DNA from 2 places in the Streptomyces sp. NPDC003016 genome. Region 2 is predicted to be linked to the other one. Evidence: predicted binding sites of a transcription regulator. Region 2 holds the regulator's gene; the other holds the start of a gene.
What was found. The regulator HspR, encoded in region 2, represses chaperone genes until heat shock. The targets are predictions, from matches to a motif close to TTGAGNNNNNNNNNCTCAA.
Positions count from the first base shown of each region.

Region 1 (6,078 bases), on a different contig from region 2:
GTCAGCTCGGGCGGCGAGACGTCCAGGTGCAGATGCACGTCGGTACGCGTATGACTGCCGGACCCCGAGGCGAGGCCGCGCTGCGAGGCGATCACGTTCGCCTCCTTCAGCACGCCGGAGAGGTACGGCCAGACCTCGAAGCGGTGCGCCTTCAGCGGGACGACGCCGTTGTCCAGCCGGGACAGGTCGAGCAGCGTCTCGACCAGCCGGCCGAGGCGCTCGGTCTGTTTCAGCGCCGTGCGCATCGTCTCGGGATCGGCTTCGGACACCCCGTCCACGACGTTCTCCAGCACCGCTCTGAGTCCCGCGATGGGGGTTCTCAGCTCGTGCGAGACATTGGCGACCAGTTCCTTGCGGTGGCGGTCCACGGCCTCCAGGTCGTCCGCCATGTGGTTGATCGTGGCCGCCAGGTCGCCCAGCTCGTCCCTGCGGCCCGCGCCGCGCACCCGCCGCGTGTAGTCGCCGTGCGCGATGGACCGGGCCACCGTCGTCATCTCGTCCAGCGGAGAGGTCAGGCTGTGTGCCACGAACTGGGTGATCAGCATCGAGGCGATGACCGAGAAGACGGTGATGAAGCGCAGCTCCGTCTTGGTGCGCAGCGCCACCAGGATCAGGCCCGTGGTGATGAAGACCGAGACGACGACGAGCGTGCCGAGCTTGGTCTTGATCGAGAAGGGACGCAGCCCGTTCCTTCCCTGCCCCTGACCCTGCCTCGCCTGCCTTCCCTGCCGCGTCATGCCGGTGGGGTCTCCAGCGCGTACCCCACGCCGTGGACCGTACGGATCCGCTCGGCGCCGATCTTGCGGCGCAGCGCCTTGATGTGGCTGTCGACGGTCCTGGTGCCCGACGCGTCGGCCCAGTCCCACACCTCGGCGAGCAGCTGCTCGCGCGAGAGCACGGCGCGCGGCGTGCTCGCCAGGCACACCAGCAGGTCGAACTCGGTGGGCGTCAGGTGTACGTCGTCACCGCGCACCCGCACGCGGCGCTGCGCGTGGTCGATCTCCAGTTCGCCCAGGCGCAGGATGCCGCTGCGCGGCGTGGAGGCGGCGAGCGTCGCCCGCTCCACCCGGCGCAGCAGGACATGCACGCGGGCCGCGAGTTCGCGCATCGAGAACGGCTTGGTCATGTAGTCGTCGGCGCCGACACCGAGGCCGACCAGCATGTCGGTCTCGTCGTCGCGTGCCGTCAGCATCAGTACCGGCACGGGCCGCTGCGCCTGGACGCGGCGGCAGACTTCGAGCCCGTCGAAGCCGGGCAGCATGATGTCGAGCACCATCAGATCGGGCTGCCACGCCTCGGCGGCGTCCACCGCCGCCGGTCCGTCGACGGCCGTCTGCACCTGGAAGCCCTCGGCGCGCAGTCGCGCTGCAATGGCGTCGACGATGGTCGCGTCGTCCTCGACGACCAGCACCCGGCGCTGGGCGCCCGGAGTGGCCGCGAGGCCGTTGTGGCTGGTGTGTGTCTGCTCCATTGCCCCGCCCCTGGGAGTTCTCTTCTCTATTCCCACGTGTAAGGCAGCAGCGTAAAGGCACCGACGGCGTCCCGGCTACGCAGGGCGAACCGCGAGGTGGACCACGTCAGGCACGCCTCGGGCAACTTGGATCTCTTCCGTCCTAACCAAGTTGAATCCGGCATTCCACAACGCGTCCTCGAATTCCGGGGACGGTCCGGCCGACCGGACGGCGAGGATTCCGCCGGGCCTCAGCCGCCTCATGCACCCCGCAAGCCCTTGTGGGGAGTAGAGATTGGCGTTGCCGTCGGTCACGGTCCAGTCGGGGCCGTTGTCGATGTCGAGGCAGAGCGCGTCGTAGGTGTCCTGGTACGTACCAGCGTTCCCGATCCGGTTTTCCCGAACGTAATCCACCAGGTCGGTGTGAATGATCTCGCATCGCGGATCGGCGAGCGCGTCGTCCGAGATCCGGGCCAGCGGTCCCGCGCGGTGCCAGTCGATGACGGCCTGCTCGCGCTCGACGACCGCGATCCGCCCCAGCGCGGCTGCGCGGCGGCGCGGGCGGGCGAGAAGCCGACGCCGAGGCCGCCGATGAGGAGGGCGGGGGAGGGGAGGCCGGCCGCGCCGGGGAGCGCGGCGAGGGCGGCGTCGACGAGGAGGCGCTCGGAGCGGCCGTCGGAGGTGTCCATCAGGAAGCAGCCGTTGGCGATGATCTCGAAGTGCCCCCCGCGCTCCCGCAGAACGACCTCCCCGTACGGGCCCTCGCACCGGTCGACGGTGGTGGCGTGCGGAGTCTGGGGGAGGGCCTGGACGGCCATGGGGAACCTCCGGGGCGGTTCGGGTGCTTCCTGGTGTCGTCGGCGCCGTCCTGGCGCCGGGCGGCAGCGGGATCAAACCTTTTCCGTCCCCGGGGGACCGCCGTCGTGCCGGGGCCCGCCGTCATGCCGGGGTCCCCGGGCACGTCACGCCGGTCAGCGGGGCGCACACCTGCCAGCCCAGCGACTCGTACAGCCCCCGCCCGTCGGTCGTCGCGCCCAGGAGCCCGGCCGTGGCGCCCTGTTGGTACGCCGCGTCCTGGAGCGTGCGCATCACCAGCGCGCCCAGGCCCCTGCGCCGGTGCGCGGGGGCCGTCTCCACCTGGTCCACCACCGCTGTCCTGCCGGTCGGGGCGACCTGGCCGCGCGCGGCGAACCCGCCGTCGGGGGCGGTGACGAGCAGGCGCGTCACGCCGCCGCGCCGCCAGGACTTGAGCGTGTAGCCCTCGAGCGCGTGGGCGTGGGTGGGGGTGTCGGCGTGGGTGCGGGCGTCGGTGCCGGGCAGCGGGCGCAGCGGTGTCGTCATCAGCCAGCCGGGCCCGTCCGGCCTCCACTCCGGGCCGAGCCAGGGCACGACCGTCTCCGGCTCCAGGAACACCTTGAGCGAGACGGCCGGTGCGGCGTACGCCTCGGCCAGCTTGCGGACCGTCGCCTCGTCGGCGTCGGTCAGGACGTGCCGGGTGGCGTGGTGCGGGAGGCCGACATCGACCGTGAGGCCCCAGGGCTGGGGCACGGGGTCCGCCGCGCCCCGGGACACGACCCATCCGCCGACCCAGGCGCGGACGGCATCGGCGGTGGAATCGAAGAGCGGCGAGGGGGCCCGGGGTGTCATCTGCACTCCTTGTGTAATAGTCAGGTGCTTGCTTCGATCATTACATAGTGTCTCCGGGCGGATGTGCGGTATGCGGGAAGAGATCGCCGGCAGCGGAGAGGGGCCCCGGTCAGGGGCGCGGTGTCTTCTCGCCGTGCACGGCCGTGTACTCGGCGGCCAGCCAGGGAGCCAGGTCGTCGACGAGCAGGGCGAGCACCGCCGGATCGGCCGAAGGGGTACGGCCGACGGCCGCGGCCAGGCGCATCTGCGCGGCGCGCTCGGGGTAGTAGCGGCCGAAGAGTTCGGCGGACTCGTCGAGGTCGCTGGTCCAGCCGCCCCAGCGGGGCATGACCAGAGTGAATCCCGTACGGACGAGGCGGCGGGCGACGGTGCGGCCGAGAGTCCTGCGGGCGCTGTCCGTGGTGGCTTCGGCGGTCCGGGCGCGCCAGCGCGGGAGCGCGAGGGCGAGGTCGCCGTTCGTTTCGCGGGCGAGCAGGGTCGTGGGGCCGTAGCGGGGCAGCCGTTCGGCCAGGTCGGCGCCGAGCAGCGGGGTGCAGAGGCAGGAGACGAAGAAGCCGAGATCGTGGCGTTCGAGATCGCTGAGCAGGGCGCGGGTGCTGAACAGCAGGGCGCCGACGCCGTCGAGCTGCGGGAACGCGCTGTCCAGCGCGGCCTCGACCGCCTCGGCGTCGGCGCGGTCGGCTTCGGTGGGCTCGTGGTGGAGGGCGAGGAGCAGGTCCAGGTCGGAGACCCCGGGGACGGCGGCGCCGCGGGGCACGCTGCCGTAGAGGTAGGCGCTGTGCAGCCGCGCGCCGCCGAACGTCTCGGTGAGGTGGGCGCGGGCCGCGTCGACGGCGCCGGCGAACGCCGGCGGCACCCGGTCCAGCGCGCCTTCGCGTGCGATCGTCCCGTCGTGGTTCAGCCCGCGTGCGTTCATGAGGGCACTGTGCCCCGGGCCGCTGTGCGCTGCCGAGCGAAGGTCCGGGGCGGCGCCGCGGCTTCGCTCGTGCGCGCGCGGACCGGCTCCGCGCGCTGATCGCTCACAGCGAACATGCGTCCGGGAACATTCGGAAGCTCACGATCATTGAGTCGGCATAGCTCAAGTTCACTGCCGAAGGGGAGATCATGGCATCGACGTCCAACCCGCTCACCCTGCCCGTGCTGCCGCTCGACGACGAGGTCGTGCTGCCGGGAATGGTGGTGCCCCTGGACCTTTCGCACGCCGACGTACGCGCCGCGGTGGAGGCCGCACAGGCCGCCGCCCGTTCCAGTGGCAACAAGCCGGAGGTCCTTCTCGTTCCGCGGATCGACGGCACGTACGCCGCGATCGGCGTCCTGGGCACCGTCGAGCAGGTCGGGCGGCTCTCCGACGGCGATCCCGGCGCCCTGATCCGCGGCCGCGAGCGCGTCCGGATCGGTGCGGGCACGACAGGACCCGGCGCGGCGCTCTGGGTCGAGGGCGCGAGTGTCGAGGAGACGCTGCCCGACCCGCTCCCCGGAGCGGTCACCGAACTGGTCAAGGAGTACAAGGCGCTCGCCACCAGCTGGCTGAAGAAGCGCGGCGCCTGGCAGGTCGTGGACCGCGTCCAGCAGATCGAGGACGTCTCCGCCCTCGCCGACAACTCCGGCTACTCGCCGTTCCTCACCACCGCCCAGAAGGTCGAGCTGCTGGAGACCGCCGACCCGGTGGCCCGGCTGAAGCTCGCCGTGAAGTGGCTGGGCGAGCACCTGGCGGAGCAGGACGTGGCCGAGTCCATCGCCAAGGACGTGCAGGAGGGCGTGGACAAGCAGCAGCGCGAGTTCCTGCTGCGCCGCCAGCTCGACGCCGTGCGCAAGGAGCTGCGCGAGATCAACGGCAAGGACGGCGAGGACGAGTCCGACGACTACCGGGCGCGCGTCGAGGCCGCCGACCTGCCCGGGAAGGTGCGCGAGGCCGCCCTCAAGGAGGTCGACAAGCTGGAACGGTCCTCCGACCAGTCCCCGGAGGGGTCGTGGATCCGGACGTGGCTCGACACCGTCCTCGAACTCCCCTGGACCGAGCGGACCGAGGACCAGTACGACATCCAGGGCGCCAAGGCGGTCCTGGACGCCGAGCACGCCGGCCTGGACGACGTGAAGGAGCGCATCACCGAGTACCTGGCGGTCCGCAAGCGCCGGGCCGAGCGCGGCCTGGGCGTGGTCGGCGGCCGTCGCGGCGGCGCGGTGCTGGCCCTCGTAGGCCCGCCCGGCGTCGGCAAGACGTCGCTCGGCGAGTCCGTCGCCCACGCCATGGGCCGGAAGTTCGTACGGGTCGCGCTCGGCGGCGTACGCGACGAGGCGGAGATCCGCGGACACCGCCGTACGTACGTGGGGGCTCTTCCCGGGCGGATCGTGCGCGCGATCAAGGAGGCCGGGTCGATGAACCCCGTCGTCCTCCTCGACGAGATCGACAAGGTCGGCTCCGACTTCCGCGGCGACCCGGCCGCGGCGCTGCTCGAAGTCCTCGACCCCGCCCAGAACCACACGTTCCGCGACCACTACCTGGAGGTCGAGCTGGACCTGTCGGACGTGGTCTTCCTCGCCACCGCCAACGTCCTGGAGGCCATCCCGGAGGCGCTGCTGGACCGTATGGAGCTGGTCAGGCTCGACGGCTACACGGAGGACGAGAAGGTCGTCATCGCCCGTGACCACCTGCTCCCGCGCCAGCTGGAGCGGGCGGGCCTGGAGCCCGGGGAGGTCACCCTCGACGACTCGGCGCTGCGCAAGCTGGCGGGCGAGTACACCCGTGAGGCGGGCGTACGGAACCTGGAGCGGTCGGTGGCGCGCCTGCTGCGCAAGGTGGCGGCGCAGAGCGAGCTGGGCGAGCGGGAGCTGCCGTTCACGATCACGGACGGCGACCTGCGCGCTCTGATCGGCCGGCCCCACCACGTCCCCGAGTCCGCCCAGGACCCGGCGGAGCGCCGCACGGCGGTCCCGGGCGTGGCCACCGGCCTGGCGGTCACGGGTGCGGGCGGCGACGTCCT
Region 1 covers NZ_JBSFTV010000002.1:171,137-177,214, forward strand. The annotation lists gene ACWDZ4_RS02195 (HAMP domain-containing sensor histidine kinase) at 1-737, opposite strand, end outside; gene ACWDZ4_RS02200 (response regulator transcription factor) at 734-1,471, opposite strand; partial or broken gene ACWDZ4_RS02205 (spermidine synthase) at 1,547-2,268, opposite strand; gene ACWDZ4_RS02210 (GNAT family N-acetyltransferase) at 2,390-3,097, opposite strand; gene ACWDZ4_RS02215 (nucleotidyltransferase) at 3,207-4,013, opposite strand; gene lon (endopeptidase La) at 4,202-6,078, shown strand, end outside.
Region 1: lon (endopeptidase La) is a predicted target of HspR. The motif match lies at 4,161-4,179, and genes of this name have one in related genera.

Region 2 (6,078 bases):
TCACGGGCGGCCAGGACGCCAACAAGGGTGTGAACCCGGACGAGGTCGTCGCCATCGGCGCCTCGCTCCAGGCCGGTGTCCTCAAGGGTGAGGTCAAGGACGTCCTGCTCCTCGACGTCACGCCCCTGTCTCTCGGCATCGAGACCAAGGGCGGCATCATGACCAAGCTCATCGAGCGCAACACCACGATCCCGACCAAGCGCTCCGAGATCTTCACGACGGCCGAGGACAACCAGCCGTCCGTCCAGATCCAGGTCTACCAGGGCGAGCGCGAGATCGCGGCGTACAACAAGAAGCTCGGCATGTTCGAGCTGACCGGTCTGCCGCCGGCCCCGCGCGGGGTCCCGCAGATCGAGGTCGCCTTCGACATCGACGCCAACGGCATCATGCACGTCGCCGCGAAGGACCTCGGCACCGGCAAGGAGCAGAAGATGACCGTCACCGGCGGCTCCTCGCTGCCGAAGGACGAGGTCAACCGGATGCGCGAAGAGGCCGAGAAGTACGCGGACGAGGACCACAAGCGCCGCGAGGCCGCCGAGACCCGCAACCAGGCCGAGCAGCTCGTCTACCAGACGGAGAAGTTCCTCAAGGACAACGAGGACAAGGTTCCGGGTGACGTGAAGACCGAGGTCGAGACCGCCGTCGGCGAGCTGAAGGAGAAGCTCAAGGGCGAGGACACGGCTGAGATCCGCACGGCGACGGAGAAGGTCGCGGCCGTCTCCCAGAAGCTGGGCCAGGCCATGTACGCCAACGCCGAGGGCGCCCAGGCCGCGGGCGGCGACGCTCCCGGCGCCGAGCAGGCCAAGGCGGACGACGACGTCGTCGACGCCGAGATCGTCGACGACGAGAAGGACGCCGGCCGTCAGGGAGGCGCCGCATGACGGAGGAGGCTCCGGGCTTCGAGGAGAAGCCCGACGTCCCTTCCGGCGCCACTCCCGAAGACGCCGAACCGCAGGCTGCCGCGCCCGACACGGCAGGGACCGACTCCGCGGAGGAGTCGGACCCGGCAGCCCCGGCGGGGGACGTACAGGACGTAGCTCTGACGGCGCAGCTGGACCAGGCACGCATGGCGCTCAACGAGCGCACCGCGGACCTCCAGCGGCTCCAGGCGGAGTACCAGAACTACCGTCGCCGTGTGGAGCGGGACCGGGTCACGGTCAAGGAGGTCGCCGTCGCGAACCTCCTGACCGAGCTCCTCCCGACCCTCGACGACATCGGCCGCGCGCGGGAGCACGGCGAGCTGGTGGGCGGGTTCAAGTCGGTGGCCGAATCGCTGGAGACGGTCGCCGCCAAGATGGGCCTGCAGCAGTTCGGCAAGGAGGGCGAGCCCTTCGACCCGACGATCCACGAGGCGCTGATGCACTCGTACGCACCGGACGTCGAAGAGACGACGTGCGTCGCGATCCTGCAGCCGGGCTACCGGATCGGCGAGCGGACCATCCGCCCCGCGCGGGTCGCGGTGGCCGAGCCCCAGCCCGGAGCCACGCCCGCCAAGGCGGACGAGCCCGCGGCCAAGGCTCCGGACGAGGAGAGCGGTGGCCCGGACGAGGGCTGACGTGACCAGGAGCAGTACACGTAACGGCAGGAAGGAGGGGCGTCGGGGATGAGCACGAAGGACTTCGTCGAGAAGGACTACTACAAGGTTCTCGGCGTCCCGAAGGACGCCACCGAGGCCGAGATCAAGAAGGCGTACCGGAAGCTCGCCCGCGAGTTCCACCCGGACGCCAACAAGGGCGACGCCAAGGCGGAGGAACGCTTCAAGGAGATCTCCGAGGCGAACGACGTCCTCGGCGACCCCAAGCGGCGCAAGGAGTACGACGAAGCGCGTGCTCTGTTCGGGAACGGCGGCTTCAGGCCGGGCCCGGGCGCCGGGGGCGGCACCTTCAACTTCGACCTGGGCGACCTCTTCGGAGGCGCCCAGGGCGGGGCCCAGACCGGCGGTGCCGGCGGGTTCGGCGGCGGCCTCGGGGACGTGTTCGGGGGCCTGTTCAACCGGGGCGCCGGTCCGGGTGCGCGTACGGGTACGCAGCCGCGCCGCGGCCAGGACATCGAGTCCGAGGTGACGCTCAGCTTCACCGAGGCGGTCGACGGGGCCACGGTCCCGCTGCGGATGTCCAGCCAGGCGCCCTGCAAGGCGTGTTCCGGCACCGGCGACAAGAACGGCACGCCCCGCGTGTGCCCGACCTGCGTCGGTACGGGACAGGTGTCGCGCGGCGGCGGTGGCGGCTTCTCGCTCACCGACCCGTGCGTCGACTGCCGGGGCCGCGGGCTCATCGCCCAGGACCCCTGCGACGTGTGCAAGGGCAGCGGCCGCGCCCAGTCCTCGCGCACCATGCAGGTCCGCATCCCGGCGGGCGTCTCCGACGGCCAGCGGATCCGGCTGCGCGGCAAGGGCAGTCCCGGTGAACGGGGCGGCCCGGCCGGCGACCTGTACGTCGTGGTCCACGTGGACCCGCACCCCGTCTTCGGCCGCAAGGGCGACAACCTCACCGTCACCGTGCCCGTCACCTTCGTGGAGGCGGCGCTCGGCGGCGAGGTGAAGGTCCCGACGCTGGGCGGGCCGCCGGTCACCCTCAAGCTGCCGGCCGGTACGCCGGGCGGCCGCACGATGCGCGCCCGCGGCAAGGGCGCGGTGCGCAAGGACGGCACCCGCGGCGACCTGCTGGTCACCGTGGAGGTCGAAGTGCCCAAGAGCCTTGACGACAAGGCCCGCCAGGCACTGGAGTCCTACCGTGAGGCGACCGCGGGGGAGGACCCGCGGGCGGAGCTGTTCCAGGCCGCGAAGGGAGCATGAGATGGACCCGCGCCAGCGTCGCAATCCGTACCAGCTGACCGACGAGACGCCGGTGTACGTCATCTCGGTCGCGGCACAGCTCTCCGGTCTGCACCCGCAGACCCTGCGGCAGTACGACCGCCTCGGCCTGGTCTCCCCCGACCGCACGGCCGGGCGCGGCCGGCGCTACTCGGCCCGTGACATCCAGATGCTCCGCCAGGTGCAGCAGCTGTCGCAGGACGAGGGCATCAACCTGGCCGGCATCAAGCGCATCATCGAGCTGGAGAACCAGGTGATCGCGCTCCAGCAGCGCGTCGCCGAACTCTCGGCGGCGGTGGAGGGCGCGGCGACCGCGCTGCAGCAGCGCGAGGCGCAGGTGCACGCGTCGTACCGGCGCGACCTGGTCCGGTACGAGGACGTGCAGCAGGCGAGCGCGCTGGTGGTCTGGCGGCCGAAGAGGCCGTCGGAGTAGCTCCGTCGGACACGCGAAGGCCCGGCACCCCGTGAGCGGGGGCCGGGCCTTTCGCTGTCGGCCGGGCCGGTTCGGCCGATCTTGAAGGTGGAGTCCGCGCCGGTGGATGCCGGCGGTGGTGTCGCGGTACGCGGCATCGGCCGGATCACCGCCGGCGCGGGCGAAGGTCCCGGCCGCGCTCTCCGACCGGTACCCGCGGTAGGTGGCGGCTCACCGACGGGCGGCGACCAGGCGAGTGCGTGCCTTGCGCACACCGTCCGCGCAGGTGACCGCGGCCTGCGCGGCGGTGGTCGCGCAGGCAGCGCGCAAACGCTGAGGCATGGAGATGCGGAGTCGCTCCCGGTCCGGTCCGAGGGGCACCAGGGACGTGGGGGGAGCGCCGGACGTGACCGTCCCACGGGGGCCGCATCGGCCTTCGATGTCGCCGAGACCTGTGCCGGTGGCGATGGTGTACAACTACCGCTCTGCCAGGTCGGATCGGGGCAGTTGCGAACGGGGCGCCTCGGCGATGCCGGACTGGACGAGCAGCGCCCCGAGGTGGGTCCGGCCCGAGGCGTTGAGCGCCTGCGCGAGTTTGGCGATGTGGGCGCGGCAGGTCCGTACGCTGATACCCATCTTGCGGGCCACCACCTCGTCGGTGTTCCCCTCGACCAGGAGCCGCGCGATGCTGCGCTGCACGGCGGTGACGGGGGCGCTGGGGGACACCGGGGGCAGCTGCTCCGCGATGGGGGTGGCCTGGGCCCAGAGGACCTCGTAGACCTGGACGAGGTAGGTGACGAGGGCGGGGTGCCGGATTTCGAGGGCGACGTCGCGCTGGCGGGTGGCGGGGATGAAGGCGACCGCGCGGTCGATGATGATCAGCCGCTCGACGGTCTGCTCCACGGTGCGCACCTGCAGCTGTTCGGGGGTGAAGTGCTTCAGGTAGTCCCTGAGGTGCGGGCTGTAACGCGCCGAGTGCTGGTAGATGTGCCGGAGGTCGACGCCCCGCTCGCTGGCGGACAGGGCGTGCGCCAGTGCCTTCCGCAGGGCGTTGGGCGGCCGGGTGCTGCCCGGCTGCACCGTCAGCATCTCCTCGGTGGCGGCGCCGATGGTGTCACCGATGACAGAGCCGATCAGCGGCTTTCCTTCGAGCACGGTGATGGCGAGGTTGGGGTCCTCGCTCGCGAGGGCCGTCAGCGGGGCCAATGAGCCGGTCAGCTCGGCGGTGAGACGTACGCGCTCGTGGATCTCCCGTGTGATGGGCTGCAGCAGGTGTGCCAGCGCGGCGGACGGCGGCACGGGACGCATCCACGCGGCGTCCCGGGGATCGGCGTGCAGCAGCGCCATGTCGATGAGGCACGGGGCGGGTGCGAGGTCGGCGCGTGCGATGCGTCCCTTGCGGAGCGCTTCGGTGTAGAGCCGGATCGCGGGGTCGCACAGTTCCCGGCTGCCGTGTGAATGCGCTGGTTCTTCCCCATCTCCGCTCATCTGGGCTCCCCCCGTTTTTTGCAGTGCAACAAGATGACGGTGGCGAAATCGTAGCCAGGAGGAGAGTGTGGGCGGTGGACGCGGTCAGTGATCCTGCTCCAGGATGCCGGACTGGGCGATGAGGTAGCCGAGTTGGGCGCGGCTGCCGCTGCCGAGGGTGGTGGCGAGCTTGGCTATGTGCGCGCGGGCGGTTCGTACGTTCATGCCGAGCCGGCGGGCGATGGCCTCGTCGACGTACCCCTCGACGAGGAGCTTGGCGATGGAGCGCTGGACACCGGATATGCCGTCGGGGGTGTGCTTGTAGCAAACCTGCTCCTGGAGCGGTACGCCTCGCTGCCAGAACTGCTCGAAGACGCCGATCAGGTACTGGACGAGCCCGGGGTGGCGCAGTTCCAGGGCGACTTGCTGGTCGTCGCGGGCCGGGATGAAGGCGACCGTCTGATCGCAGATGATGAGCCGCTCGACGAGTTCTTCGAGCGTCCGGATCTCGACCTTTCCGTCGGCTATCCGGTCCACGTAGGCCATCGTGCCCTGGCTGTGGCGGACGGTGTGCTGGTACAGGGTGCGCATCCGGACCCCGCGGTCTATCAGCGGCCTGTCGCGTTCGAGGGCCTGGTTGAGAATGTGCTCGGTGCGCCGTCCGCCGGGCTGGATCGTCAGTACCTCGTTGCGGCACTCCGCGGTGGCGAGGTTGAGCGCCGCGTTGATCCGGGAGAAGCCTTCCAGCACAGTGATCGCGTGCGTGGGCGCCGGGTCCTGGGCGCTGATGGCCATGAACGGCTCGAAGGATTCGGTCAGTTCGAGGGAGTGGCGTCTCCGGTCCTGGATTTCGCGTTCCAGGGGGTGGAGCCGCTGCGCCAGTGCGACGGACGGTGGAACCGGACGGAGCCACGTCTCGTCGTCCGGATCGGGATGGAGCAGGGCGAAATCCAGCAGGCACGGGGCCGTCTGCACCTCGGCGCGGGCGATCCGTCCCGCGCTCAGGGCGCTGGCATAGAACTCCGCCCCGTCGTCACACAGCTCAGTGACAGCATGGGGATGTGTCGGTTTTGATGCATTTATAGGCAAATCTCCACCCCCCAGGGTCCTGAACATACAGGAACATGATGCATCGGTTCTGTGGCGTTGACGTGCCTGAATGAGCCATCGTCTTTGTGACACGGGGGAGAGGAAACCTTCAAGTGAGGACGAAGCCGACCATGTACAAAATATTGCTTCGCTCGGCGCTTGCCGTTGCTTTCTCTGCGGCCGTGGCTTTCGGGGCCCTGGGTGGCAGCGGCGTGATGGAATCGCCGCTCGACACCGGCTGGGGCAACGCTCAGCCGGCCGGCCCGCCGGACACCGGCTGGGGCAACGTACAGGCGGA
Region 2 covers NZ_JBSFTV010000004.1:85,693-91,770, forward strand. The annotation lists gene dnaK (molecular chaperone DnaK) at 1-881, shown strand, start outside; gene grpE (nucleotide exchange factor GrpE) at 878-1,555, shown strand; gene dnaJ (molecular chaperone DnaJ) at 1,604-2,794, shown strand; gene ACWDZ4_RS04555 (heat shock protein transcriptional repressor HspR) at 2,796-3,245, shown strand; gene ACWDZ4_RS04560 (LuxR C-terminal-related transcriptional regulator) at 3,702-4,712, opposite strand; gene ACWDZ4_RS04565 (helix-turn-helix transcriptional regulator) at 4,797-5,807, opposite strand; gene ACWDZ4_RS04570 (hypothetical protein) at 5,912-6,078, shown strand, end outside.